Regions from separate parts of the Knoellia sp. LjRoot47 genome, predicted to be linked through region 2. Evidence: riboswitches for the same ligand, from Rfam matches in the RefSeq annotation. Region 2 holds a riboswitch; the other holds the start of a gene.
The links. Region 2 has a riboswitch for S-adenosylmethionine ahead of ACSQ11_RS16510 (aminotransferase class V-fold PLP-dependent enzyme). Riboswitches for the same ligand answer to the same signal wherever they lie in the genome.

Region 1 (6,022 bases), on a different contig from region 2:
GGAAGCGTGGATTCAATGCCGGAAACTTCGCGCCCTTCTATCAGTCGCCCTTCAACTGCTGGGAACACGTCTTGGTCGTGCAGAAGCCGATGTCGGGACCCGCGAGTGGGGCGCAGAGAAGTTTCCTGCCCGGCATTAATCAAGCCCTCCGGATTCATCCAGTGGTGAAAATGCTTCGTGGGCAAAACATTCTTGGCCATACGGCGCCCTACCCTTCGGAGCTTGTGACCGCTCTGCTTGCTGGCCTCCCGGTTGACTCCCTCGTCCTGGACCCCTTCGCTGGGTCTGGTACAACGGCTCGTGCGGCAATCAGTGCCGGACACCGGGCAGTTCTAATCGAACGAGACTCCACCTATGCCGACCTTAGTCGTCGTCTGACGCGGGAGCATGCAGCCAGCATGGCGGAGGAGCGAACTAAGGAGACCCTGTTCTGATTGGTCCAAGCTCCTGGCCCAGCCTCATGGGCCATCGGGTATCGCCCGGAGTCTGGCGGCTCCCCGAGTTGGGATGCGGCGAACTAACTTGCCCTTGATCCCCGCCGTCGGCATAGTTCCAAACTCGACGTCGTCGAACAGGGCAACCACGGACTGCCGCTGACTTCGTAGAGTCCATGCCAGCATGTCGTGACCGCGTGGCGCGAAGTTGATCCAGCCGTTCGCAACTGGCCAGATCGCGATGTCTGTCGTGGGGCGATCCCCCAGCGGATATACGAAGGGGATCGCGCCAACGGGGTGTTCAAAATATCGAATGACGTCCTCTTGGGGCACCTTGGCAAGAAAGCAATGGATGGCATCGCCGGGAACGTTTGCGGCGTGAAGGGTTGCGCCCGCAGGAATCGTCTCGTCGGAACTGAAGCGACGCGTGATGGCTCCGTCACCCCAGACAAGGAGATCGTAGGCCTCAGTCTCGTGCGCAATTGTGTAGTGGCCTTCTCGCTTGAGCCAGATCGCCATCGCCCAAGCTTCCTGAAAGCGAATGTCCGACATGGTCATGCCGTAGAGCCTGCAGAGCCTGGCCAGATCTTGGAGGGAGACGGGTCTAACTTCAAGGAGAATCCACATTAGTGCCTGTTGGGCTGGCAGGAGGGTACGTCCGGCACGCGCAACGTGGGACTTGCGCTTCGCTACGTTGTGTCTCCGGCAACGGAGGGTCATGTTCGAGAGGTAGTCTGCGTCTCGCGGATCCGGGTAGGTTTCGCGGCCCTCAATGTGGTCCGCCTGAAGGTCCAGCCTCGTCCCGCAGTCAACGCAGCGCCCTGTCATGGAATAGAGCCATGTTCGGACGTGGGACCAGAATGATTGACCTGTGTTCAGCGTGGCGTGGTTGTCTTTGAAGCCATAGAGAGTGGCACTTGAGGAGGCTATCTGAGTGCCTACCTGGGGTGGGTTCAGTTCACCCAGCACGGTTGTCGTGATTTCACGCCACGTGACGACGCCGTCGTCAACGAGATTTTCCGCCATTTCGCGCCACCTCGCTTCGTCCCATGAGGCGTCGTGAAGGCCATGAGCATTCTCGGCGATTCCTTCCTCTGCGGGCTCATCGGTCACGTGGCTAATCCTTCTTTTGGCTTGAGGAGTTACAAGTTGCTCACAGTGGCCACGGGAAATGGCGCCCGCCTACATTCGATCGATCCAGGTGTCTTCCTCGCGGTCGTCCCATGACGACCACGCCCTGAGCGAAGTGGGGGGTTGGGTTGGCTTTAGTTGCGCGAGAGCCTGGTCCGCCTCAGCGCTGGTCAGCGAGCGTAGTGAAGCCACTTGGCGCGCAACTGCGGCTTCGATGGCGGCCTGGCGGGCATCCATGGACCGAAGTCCCATGCCGTCAAGTACCAACCGAAGTTGACTGACTTGCGCATCGGTGACCGGGCCTTTGGCGGATGGCTCAGGAGCAAAGGTTTCGGGCTGCTGCGAGAGGAGTTCCGACACGGCATCATGTTACGGGGGAACCGCAGGTTGGTGACGTCATCTCGAGATTCTTGCGGCGTCGGCCGCCGAGGACGGTGCGACAGCGCCGCCCGCAGGCGCCTCGCCGGCGAAGCCGGCGCCTTGATCTGATAGAGGTCAATTCGGCAGTGAGGCCGATGCCGCGCGGCACCTTGAACTCAGAGGAGCCTGGATCGACGGGGAGGACATGATGGCTATGGAGGTACTAGTGAAGGTCGCGAGGGATCGCGACTCTTACGTTGTCTGGTCCTTCGACATGGACTGGCCGAAGGCTTGAGGTGCCCGGATCGACGTGGAAGATCTGGCGTCGGCCGAGGCCTTCGAGCTCGCAGATCAGCGAGGGATTGCCTTTATCGGTTCAGAGCCAAGCCCGGGTTGGGGCGGTTGGGACGACTCGCAGGGTCTGCAAGTTGGTGATCTTGGGGAGATTCACAGGGCCGGGCTCCAAACGATGCTTGAGCGGCTGGAGGAAGATCCCGATGCGGACGTCAGCGACCTACTAGGTTCCATCGATTCCGATGACGGCGATGAGTAGCCCCGCGTGGTGACGGGCTGTCGACGCTTACCGCAGTTCCGAACTGCGTTGTCAGTCGACGGCGATACAGTTCGAACGCTTCAGAGTGACATCGACAAGCACCTGGCTTGATGTCCAGCAACCTCCTCCGCGGAGGTGCTCCAGGGAAAGAGCTGGCTCGCCCATTCGGGCAGGCAAATGCGGATCTCCACGAGTATCGAGGGGTCCTCGTCCTAGGAGGTTCGTTGTCTGAGTCGTTGCACTCCCCGCAGGTCCAAGTGGCCGTGATCGTTCGGAACGCTGAGCGAGTAGTCGCCGAACTCGACCGAGATGACGTCCTGATGGCGCACGGCTACGCCTTGACGCTGATCTCGCAGGCGACAGAGCTGGCCAATGACCTTGAGCTGAAGGTTCGACAACTTCCTCCTGCCGAGCATGAGCGTGCCAATCCTTACCGCCACGTACCTCTGCACGGGGTCACGACGCAGGAAGCAGTGGCCCGGCTGACCACAGAGGACCTCCTGACCTCATGCCGCTACACGAATTGGACGCACGAACACCGAGCGAACCCCATGGCGCGATGGTGGGTGAGTAAGCACATGTCGATCCTCGTTCTCGAGCTCAAGAGACGTGGCCTTGACGAGGACGCATGGCGCGACGGACCCCGCTCCGAATGACCCGCTCGCCGTCGGTGCTGCTCGTTGATGACGTGCGCGATTTCCGCGACCGGAGACCCGCCGCTATTGCTCGCTCATCAAGGGAGGCGATGACCTGGCTACGCCGTCGCGGTGATTCCACGATCGCTGTGATATGGCTCGACTTCGATCTGCAAGGCGGGGATACCGCGCAGCCCATTGTGGACTACCTCGTTGACGAGGCAGCATCGGGCACCCCAGTCGCGGTTGCTCCCATCGAGGTGCACAGTTCAAACGCCAGAGCGGGGCGTCGGATCTACGACGATCTCCGCAGCGCCGGCTATAACGTGCATCGAAACTTCGCGGCCAAGCTTTGGACGCACCAACGCCACCCTGAACGCGGTTGGCGAACTGTCCCCAACGCCAGCCGGACGATGCGAACCAAGGCGCCTACGGCGGAGTCTTTGCAGTGACCAGAAGGCGCGGGCCCCTTAGGTAACCGGCTGCGATGCCGATACGGAACATGGCCACACGGGTCTGATGACTCGAGCTCTGAGAAACCGGCACGGCGTGGGCTTGCGCAGGCCAGCCACGCGCGTTCATCCCCGTCCTCGTCCTCAGCGCATGCGACCCAGCCTCGCGGACGGGGAAGACCGGAGCAACGGTCTACCGCAGGTGACCTGCCGGCGGCTCTTCGCCCAAAGGGTGGTCGTCTCAGGACGAGAGACCTTCAAGACTTGGTAAAGGATCCGGTTCCAACTGGATGCACTGCATGACCCGCTGCGCAATGGCTGTGGAGGAACACGCCTCCGCGGATGCAAGGGGACACCATGCACACCATTGTCAGCACGCTCGTCGCCGCTCCCGGTGACACCACCAACCTCCAGGCTGGATCAAGGAGAACATCATCCCGTTGCTCCTCCTGCTTGTCGCAGTGATGCTCTTCGTCGTCGCCCAACGAGGTGACAACGCGGAAGTTATGCGCGTCGTAGGTGGCGTCGTTATCGCTCTCACGGTCCTTGGTCTCGCTACCAGCGGCAACGCGGGCGAGGTCGGCACCTGGCTCGCCAGCCTGGCGACGGGTTGAGTCATGTGACTGCCCGTCGACGACGAGATCTACAACGTCAACTCGGTCTGGCTTGGCCCGCCCGGTCGCACCCTGCCGTTTCGCGCGCGATACGTCTGTGTGCCGTGGGGGCGGTCGTGCTTGTTCTGCTTCAGGGCACTTAGCGCCGCCTCGGCATCGGCCTCGGCTTCTTCGTCCTGAGCTACAGCGTCCTCGCGACCGTCGGGATCACGCGGGGCATCCTCGTGTTAGTCGATCCCCCGTATTCTCGACACTGCGCGCGCTTTCCAGCGACATCAGTGCTCCACGCGCCGACACGAGCCTTGATCGCGCCACCTTCCACGCCCGCCTCGGAGCGCCCTGTCCCGGGCGAGTGCTGTGCAAATGAAGGACGGCGTTGACACAGTGAGTTCGAGCCTGTCATCTCATCGACTCACCTCGCCACTGCAGCGTTAGCTCAGCGACAGGCCCGCACGCAATGCAGTATGGGTTGAGTGGAGACGAACGTACGAACGCCTATGCAAATCTTCAGCCTGCCGCAGCAGCTGGAGGTGCCGCTGTTTCAGCGTCCGTACGTGTGGGACGAGGGCGATCAGTGGGAGCCGCTTTGGGAGGACATCCGTCGACTGACGGAGATGCGACTCGCCAGCCCGGGGACGCTGGCAACTCACTTCCTTGGCGCGGTGGTGGTTCAGGCACACGAGGGTGCCATCGGCACCCTGAGCAAGAGCAACATCATCGACGGTCAGCAACGACTTACCACGCTTCAACTACTGATGGACGCTGCAGGCGCGGTCCTCGAGTCGGCTGGCTTCGACGGCCTTGCGGGCCAGCTCGAGAGCTTGACGCACAACCAGGCGAACTTCGTCGCCTCTCAGTCATCCCGCCTAAAGATCCGGCATACGAATCGTGATCAAGCCGCGTTTGATGAGGTCATGGGCGCGGATCCACCCATCGATCACGGATCGCTTCGCCATAGCGGGTCCCGCATCGTCCGGGCCCACGGCTATTTCACAGCCGTGGTCTCGGCATGGTTGGGCGACGGCGAAGAGCAAGCGACACGGGCTCAGGCCCTGGTTGGCTCACTCACAAGCGGTCTGCAACTCGTCGCAATCAACCTGACCGCAGCCGAGAACTCGCAGGAGATCTTCGAGACCTTGAACGCGCGCGGCACGCCGCTCACCGCCGCAGACCTCATCAAGAACTTCGTGTTCCAACGGCTCACTGCCGAGGGTGCAGACACAAAAACGGCGTACGCCGAACAGTGGCCCTTCGACACCAAGTTCTGGGAGTCGAGCGTCAGCGTGGGCCGGTACAACATCAGCCGAGGTTCGCTCTTCTTGAATCAATGGCTGGTCTCTCAACTGGGAGAAGAGATCGGACCCCAGCAAACCTTCTCGCGGTTCAAGGCCTATGTCACGCATGAGAGCGCAGTGCCGATGCACGATCTGCTGCTGCTGATCAAGGACCAGGCAGACCGGTACCAGGCCTGGTCTCATGCCGCCGACGACCCTGACAGGCAACTGTCCACGGTCGAGATGGCCATGTACCGGATGAACGCCAACGATGTGCACCTCCTCAAGCCGATCCTGATTTGGCTGCACTCGCGAGGCCTGTCCAAGTCGGAGATCGACGCCGTCGTCATGTCATGCGAGAGCTGGATCACGAGACGCATGCTCCTTCGGCTCACATCGTCCGATCTTGGGCGCGTTGTCGCTGACATCATCGCGCTGCATCGCGATGCCCCGGCGGACGAGCTTGCCGATCGAGTGACCAATCATCTGAGCCGACTCAACGTCGTCAGTACGTATTGGCCGGGCGATGCGGAAATACGTGAGGCATTGCGGGGAGAACTGGCGTATCG
Region 2 (6,022 bases):
GTCAGGCCCGCGGACTGATCGCGATGGCGAGCGTGCCCGGCCCGACGTGGGCACCGACCACGGCTCCCAGCTCGACGACGACGAGCTCCTCGAGCCCGTCGACACGAGAGCGCAGGCGCTCGGCGAGCTTGTCGGCGCGTTCGAGCGAGTCGAGGTGGTGCACGGCGACGTCGACGCTGTCGGTACCGGATGCGGCCTCGACGGCGAGATCCTCGAGGCGGGCGATGGCGCGAGACGAGGTCCGGACCCGTTCCAGAGGGACGATGGCGCCGTCACGCAGACCGAGGATCGGCTTGATCGCCAGGGCGGACCCCAGCAGGGCGTTCGCCTTGCCGATCCGCCCGCCACGCCGCAGGTGCTCCAGGGTATCGACGTAGAAGACCACGGTCGCCGCATCGCACCGGGCGCGCACGAGGTCCGCGACGTCCTGCGCCGAACCACCCCGTGAGGCGAGTTCGGCGCCGGCGAGCACGGCATACCCCATCGCCATCCCCATCGACCGGCTGTCGACGACGGTCACCGGCACCGGCGACGAGTTCGCGGCGAGCTGCGCGGACCCGAGGGTGCTCGACATGTCGGCCGAGATGTGGACCGAGACGATCGCGTCGGCACCCTTGTCGGCGAGGTCCTGGTAGACGTCGAGGAACGCCTGCGGCGCCGGTCGGCTCGTGGAGACCGGCGTGAACGTCCGCAGGGCCTCGGCCACCTCGCCGGGCCCGATGTCGACGCCCTCGCGCCGCTCCTGACCGCCGACGACGACGTGGAGCGGCACGACACCGATGCCGTGGGCGTCGACCAGCTCGGGAGACAGGTATGCCGTGGAGTCGGTGACGAGTGCGGTGGTCACGTCCCGAGGCTAGTGCTCACGACGCCGCGCCGTGGCCACCGTGCCGAGGGTCGGTCACCAGAGCAGGTCGACGAGCGTCTCGCGCTGGTCCTCGACCGGCACCCAACCGCGTCCCTCCACCTGTTCGTATGCCGTCCCCGGCCCGTCCGCGGCCAGGCTCGCCACCGCGGCGAGGAGCCGCTCGACGTGTGCCTCTGTCGTCGCGAGACCCGCACTGACCCGGACGGCGGTGGTCGTCCCCGCCTCCTCGTCGGACAGGAGCGCGTCGACGAGGAGGTGAGCGCAGAACTTGCCGTCGCGCACCCCGATGCCGTGCTCGGCGGACAGCGCCGCGGACACGAGCGAGGACTCGAGGCCGTCGACGGTGAAGGTGACCACCGGAGCACGGTCGGACTCGTCCCCGAAGATACTGAACGTCTCGACACCGTCGATGTCGCGAAGACCGGTGACGAGCCGCTCCGTGAGCCTGCGCTCGTGCGCCTCGATCGCGCCGCGGTTCTCACGGACGGCCGCACAGGCGGCCGCCAAGGCGATCGCGCCCAGGACGTTGGGTGTCCCGCCCTCGTGACGGGCCGGTCCGGTCTTCCACGTCGTCGACAGGGGGCCGACCGCGGCGGTGGCCCCTCCGCCGGCGAGGTAGGGCGCGGCCTTGTCGAGCCAGTCGGACCGGCCGACGAGCACGCCGGCGCCGTACGGCGCATAGATCTTGTGCCCGCTGAAGGCGACGTAGTCGACGCCGAGAGAGTCGAGGTCGATACGGCGGTGACCCGCGAACTGCGCGGCGTCGAGGGCGACGCGCGCCCCGCGACCGCGGGCGAGGGCAGCGAGGCGCTCGACCTGCCAGTACTCCCCCGTGACGTTGGACGCGCCGCTGAGGACGACGAGCGTCGACGAGCTCGTGCTCCGCTTGAGCGCCTCCCGCAGGAGCGCCTCGGCGTCCTGGTGGGTGAGCGGCACGGGGAGCCGGGTCGTCCGGCGCTCCTCCCACGGCAGCAGGGTCGCGTGGTGCTCGGTCGCGAAGACGATGACCTGGGTGCGCCGCGGCAGCGCCTTGGCCAGCAGGTTGAACGAGTCGGTGGTGTTGCGGGTGAAGACGACCTCGTCGCCTTCACGGGCACCCACGAAGCGGGAGACTTCGTCACGCGCCGCCTCGTAGTAGTGGCTCGAGACCTGGCTGGTCCAGCCCTGACCCCGGTGAACGCTGGAGTACGTCGCGGTCGCCTTCTCGACGGCAGCGACGACGCTCGCCAAGGCAGGGGTGGAGGCACCGTGGTCGAAGTTCGCGTACTCGACGAGACGGCCGTCGCAGGTGGGCACCGTGGGAGCTGCCACGACGGCGGGAACGGCGACGGTGGAACCGCCGCGGCTCGAGCCCGGTGCCCGCGGCGCTGCAGCGGGTGCGGGCACGGAACGCAGCCACGGCTGGCGGCGGTCCCGGGTGATGGTGTGCGGAGTCGAGCTGGCGATGGACATCTACTGCTCCCTGGAGAGTCGGTGGACCCTCGAGGTGCTCGTGAGTCCGCGCTTGCCGACTGCGTTGCTGCAGCCGACCAGGTCGTCACCCGGAGCACCCCACCGCGGAGGAGGGTTGCCGACCAGCAAGCCGGGGCTATGCGCTGGTACTCATGACCTTGTGCACCGACTGTAGCGCCGGCCACCGCCCTCGAGGGGCACGTTTCACCATCTGGGAACCCGCCCTCTCTCGACACCCCGACGTTCACCCGACGAACGTCACTCGGGACAACCATCTCGCCGCGTTCCGATTCCGGCGCCTGGAATGGCGCAGGACAATGTCCAGAAATGAGAAATGGCCCGCCGGGTGGGCGGGCCATTTCTTGAATGTTTGTCCGGCTGCGTCCTACTCTCCCACACCGTCACCAGTGCAGTACCATCGGCGCTGAAGGGCTTAGCTTCCGGGTTCGGAATGGAGCCGGGCGTTTCCCCTTCGCTATGACAGCCGAAACTCTATGGAGATGTCAGTGGATTCACACCCCGTGTTCTCGGGGGTCCCGACCGTATCTCGGGAACTGCACAGTGGACGCGAGCACAACAAAATCTTTTGGTGTGTATCAAGTTATCGGCTTATTAGTACCAGTCAGCTACATGCATTACTGCACTTCCACGTCTGGCCTATCAACCCAGTAGTCTAGCTGGGAGCCTCTCGGACACGAGGTCCATGGAAATCTCATCTTGAAGCGTGCTTCCCGCTTAGATGCTTTCAGCGGTTATCACTTCCGAACGTAGCTAATCAGCGGTGCTCTTGGCAGAACAACTGACACACCAGAGGTTCGTCCATCCCGGTCCTCTCGTACTAGGGACAGCCCTTCTCAAATTTCCTACGCGCACAGCGGATAGGGACCGAACTGTCTCACGACGTTCTAAACCCAGCTCGCGTACCGCTTTAATGGGCGAACAGCCCAACCCTTGGGAGAGACTCCACCCCCAGGATGCGACGAGCCGACATCGAGGTGCCAAACCATGCCGTCGATATGGACTCTTGGGCAAGATCAGCCTGTTATCCCCGGGGTACCTTTTATCCGTTGAGCGACGCCGCTTCCACAAGCCAGCGCCGGGTCACTAGTTCCGACTTTCGTCCCTGCTCGACATGTCTGTCTCGCAGTCAAGCTCCCTTGTGCACTTACACTCGAAACCTGATTACCAACCAGGCTGAGGGAACCTTTGAGCGCCTCCGTTACCTTTTAGGAGGCAACCGCCCCAGTTAAACTACCCACCAGGCAATGTCCCTGATCCGGATCACGGACCGAGGTTAGATATCCAGAACGACCAGAGTGGTATTTCAACGTTGACTCCACCGACACTGGCGTGCCGGCTTCACAGTCTCCCACCTATCCTACACAAGCCGTACCGAACACCAATACCAAGCTATAGTAAAGGTCCCGGGGTCTTTCCGTCCTGCTGCGCGTAACGAGCATCTTTACTCGTAGTGCAATTTCGCCGAGTTCATGGTTGAGACAGTGGAGAAGTCGTTACGCCATTCGTGCAGGTCGGAACTTACCCGACAAGGAATTTCGCTACCTTAGGATGGTTATAGTTACCACCGCCGTTTACTGGGGCTTAAATTCTGAGCTTCGACCTTACGATCTAACCCGTCCTCTTAACCTTCCAGCACCGGGCAGGCGTCAGTCCGTATACATCGTCTTGCGACTTAGCACGGACCTGTGTTTTTAGTAAACAGTCGCTTCTCCCTGGTCTCTGCGGCCGTTCAGGCTAGTCCGTGAAGAACTTCACCCTCTGGGCCCCCCTTCTCCCGAAGTTACGGGGGTATTTTGCCGAATTCCTTAACCATGATTCACTCGATCGCCTTGGTATTCTCTACCTAACCACCTGAGTCGGTTTGGGGTACGGGCGGCTCGAACCTCGCTAGAAGATTTTCTTGGCAGCATAGGATCACCCTGCTTCCCGCATTCGCGGTCACTATCAGGTCTCAGGACATGTGTGACACGGATTTGCCTATGTCACTCCCTACACCCTTGGACGTGGACTACCATCGCCACGCGGAGGCTACCTTCCTGCGTCTCTCCATTGCTTGACTACTACCAGATCGGGTCGCGCGCTCCGCCCGCATCGGTCCGAAGACGTCAGCGGGTTTCAGGCGCTTAGCATCAAAAGGTTCGTCATGGGCGGTTCTTCGCCGGTTCCGGAATATCAACCGGATGTCCATCGACTACGCCTGTCGGCCTCGCCTTAGGTCCCGACTTACCCAGGGCAGATTAGCTTGACCCTGGAACCCTTGGTTATTCGGCGGACGGGTTTCTCGCCCGTCATTCGCTACTCATGCCTGCATTCTCACTCGTGTGGCCTCCACGGCTGGATCACTCCGCCGCTTCCCTGGCCACACGACGCTCCCCTACCCATCAACACGCTTGGACCACCAACCCGCAGGTGTGGTGGCCGGGCAATATGTCAATGCCACAGCTTCGGTGGTGTGCTTGAGCCCCGCTACATTGTCGGCGCGGAATCACTTGACCAGTGAGCTATTACGCACTCTTTAAAGGGTGGCTGCTTCTAAGCCAACCTCCTGGTTGTCAATGCAACTCCACATCCTTTCCCACTTAGCACACGCTTTGGGACCTTAGCTGGTGGTCTGGGCTGTTTCCCTCTCGACTACGGAGCTTATCCCCCGCAGTCTCACTGCCACGCTCTCACTTACCGGCATTCGGAGTTTGGCTAACGTCAGTAACCTGTTGAGGCCCATCGGCTATCCAGTAGCTCTACCTCCGGTAAGAAACACGTGACGCTGCACCTAAATGCATTTCGGGGAGAACCAGCTATCACGGAGTTTGATTGGCCTTTCACCCCTACCCACAGCTCATCCCCTCAGTTTTCAACCTAAGTGGGTTCGGTCCTCCACGACGTCTTACCGTCGCTTCAACCTGGCCATGGGTAGATCACTCCGCTTCGGGTCTAGACCCAGCGACTCATACGCCCTGTTCGGACTCGCTTTCGCTACGGCTTCCCCACACGGGTTAACCTCGCCACTGAGCACTAACTCGCAGGCTCATTCTTCAAAAGGCACGCTGTCACCCCACAAGGAGGCTCCAACGGATTGTAGGCACACGGTTTCAGGATCTATTTCACTCCCCTCCCGGGGTACTTTTCACCTTTCCCTCACGGTACTTGTCCGCTATCGGTCACCAGGGAATATTTAGGCTTAGCGGGTGGTCCCGCCAGATTCACACGGGATTTCTCGGGCCCCGTGTTACTTGGGATAACTCTCTGAAGTTCACGATGTTTCGTCTACGGGGGTCGCACCCTCTGTGCCGGGCCATTCAATGCCCTTCGACTACACCGCGAATTTTTGACTCCATGCCAGGATGTCAGTCCTGACCGAGAGGTCCCACGACCCCGTACCTGCAACGCCTGACAGCTATCACACAGATACGGTTTAGCCTCTTCCGCTTTCGCTCGCCACTACTCACGGAATCGCGGTTGCTTTCTCTTCCTGTGGGTACTGAGATGTTTCACTTCCCCACGTTCCCTCTACTCACCCTATGTGTTCAGATGAGAGTGACTGGACTTGCCTCCAGCCGGGTTTCCCCATTCGGAAATCCACGGATCACAGTCTGGTTATCGACTCCCCGTGGCTTATCGCAGATTCCTACGTCCTTCTTCGGTTCCTGGTGCCAAGGCATCCACCGTGCGCCCTTAAAAACT

Region 1: it holds a riboswitch for S-adenosylmethionine, as region 2 does, so the genes downstream of both, ACSQ11_RS05020 (hypothetical protein) here and ACSQ11_RS16510 (aminotransferase class V-fold PLP-dependent enzyme) in region 2, are expected to answer to the same signal.

What each region holds. Positions count from the first base shown of each region.
Region 1 is NZ_CAXUQS020000001.1:999,487-1,005,508, forward strand. It holds gene ACSQ11_RS05005 (DNA-methyltransferase) at 1-434, shown strand, start outside; gene ACSQ11_RS05010 (hypothetical protein) at 459-1,547, opposite strand; gene ACSQ11_RS05015 (hypothetical protein) at 1,617-1,925, opposite strand; SAM riboswitch class IV at 2,556-2,664, shown strand; gene ACSQ11_RS05020 (hypothetical protein) at 2,703-3,134, shown strand; gene ACSQ11_RS05025 (cyclic-phosphate processing receiver domain-containing protein) at 3,131-3,565, shown strand; gene ACSQ11_RS05030 (DUF4268 domain-containing protein) at 4,677-6,022, shown strand, end outside.
Region 2 is NZ_CAXUQS020000002.1:381,902-387,923, forward strand. It holds gene ACSQ11_RS16505 (DegV family protein) at 2-847, opposite strand; gene ACSQ11_RS16510 (aminotransferase class V-fold PLP-dependent enzyme) at 902-2,320, opposite strand; SAM riboswitch class IV at 2,364-2,478, opposite strand; rRNA gene rrf (5S ribosomal RNA) at 2,693-2,809, opposite strand; rRNA gene ACSQ11_RS16520 (23S ribosomal RNA) at 2,913-6,022, opposite strand, start outside.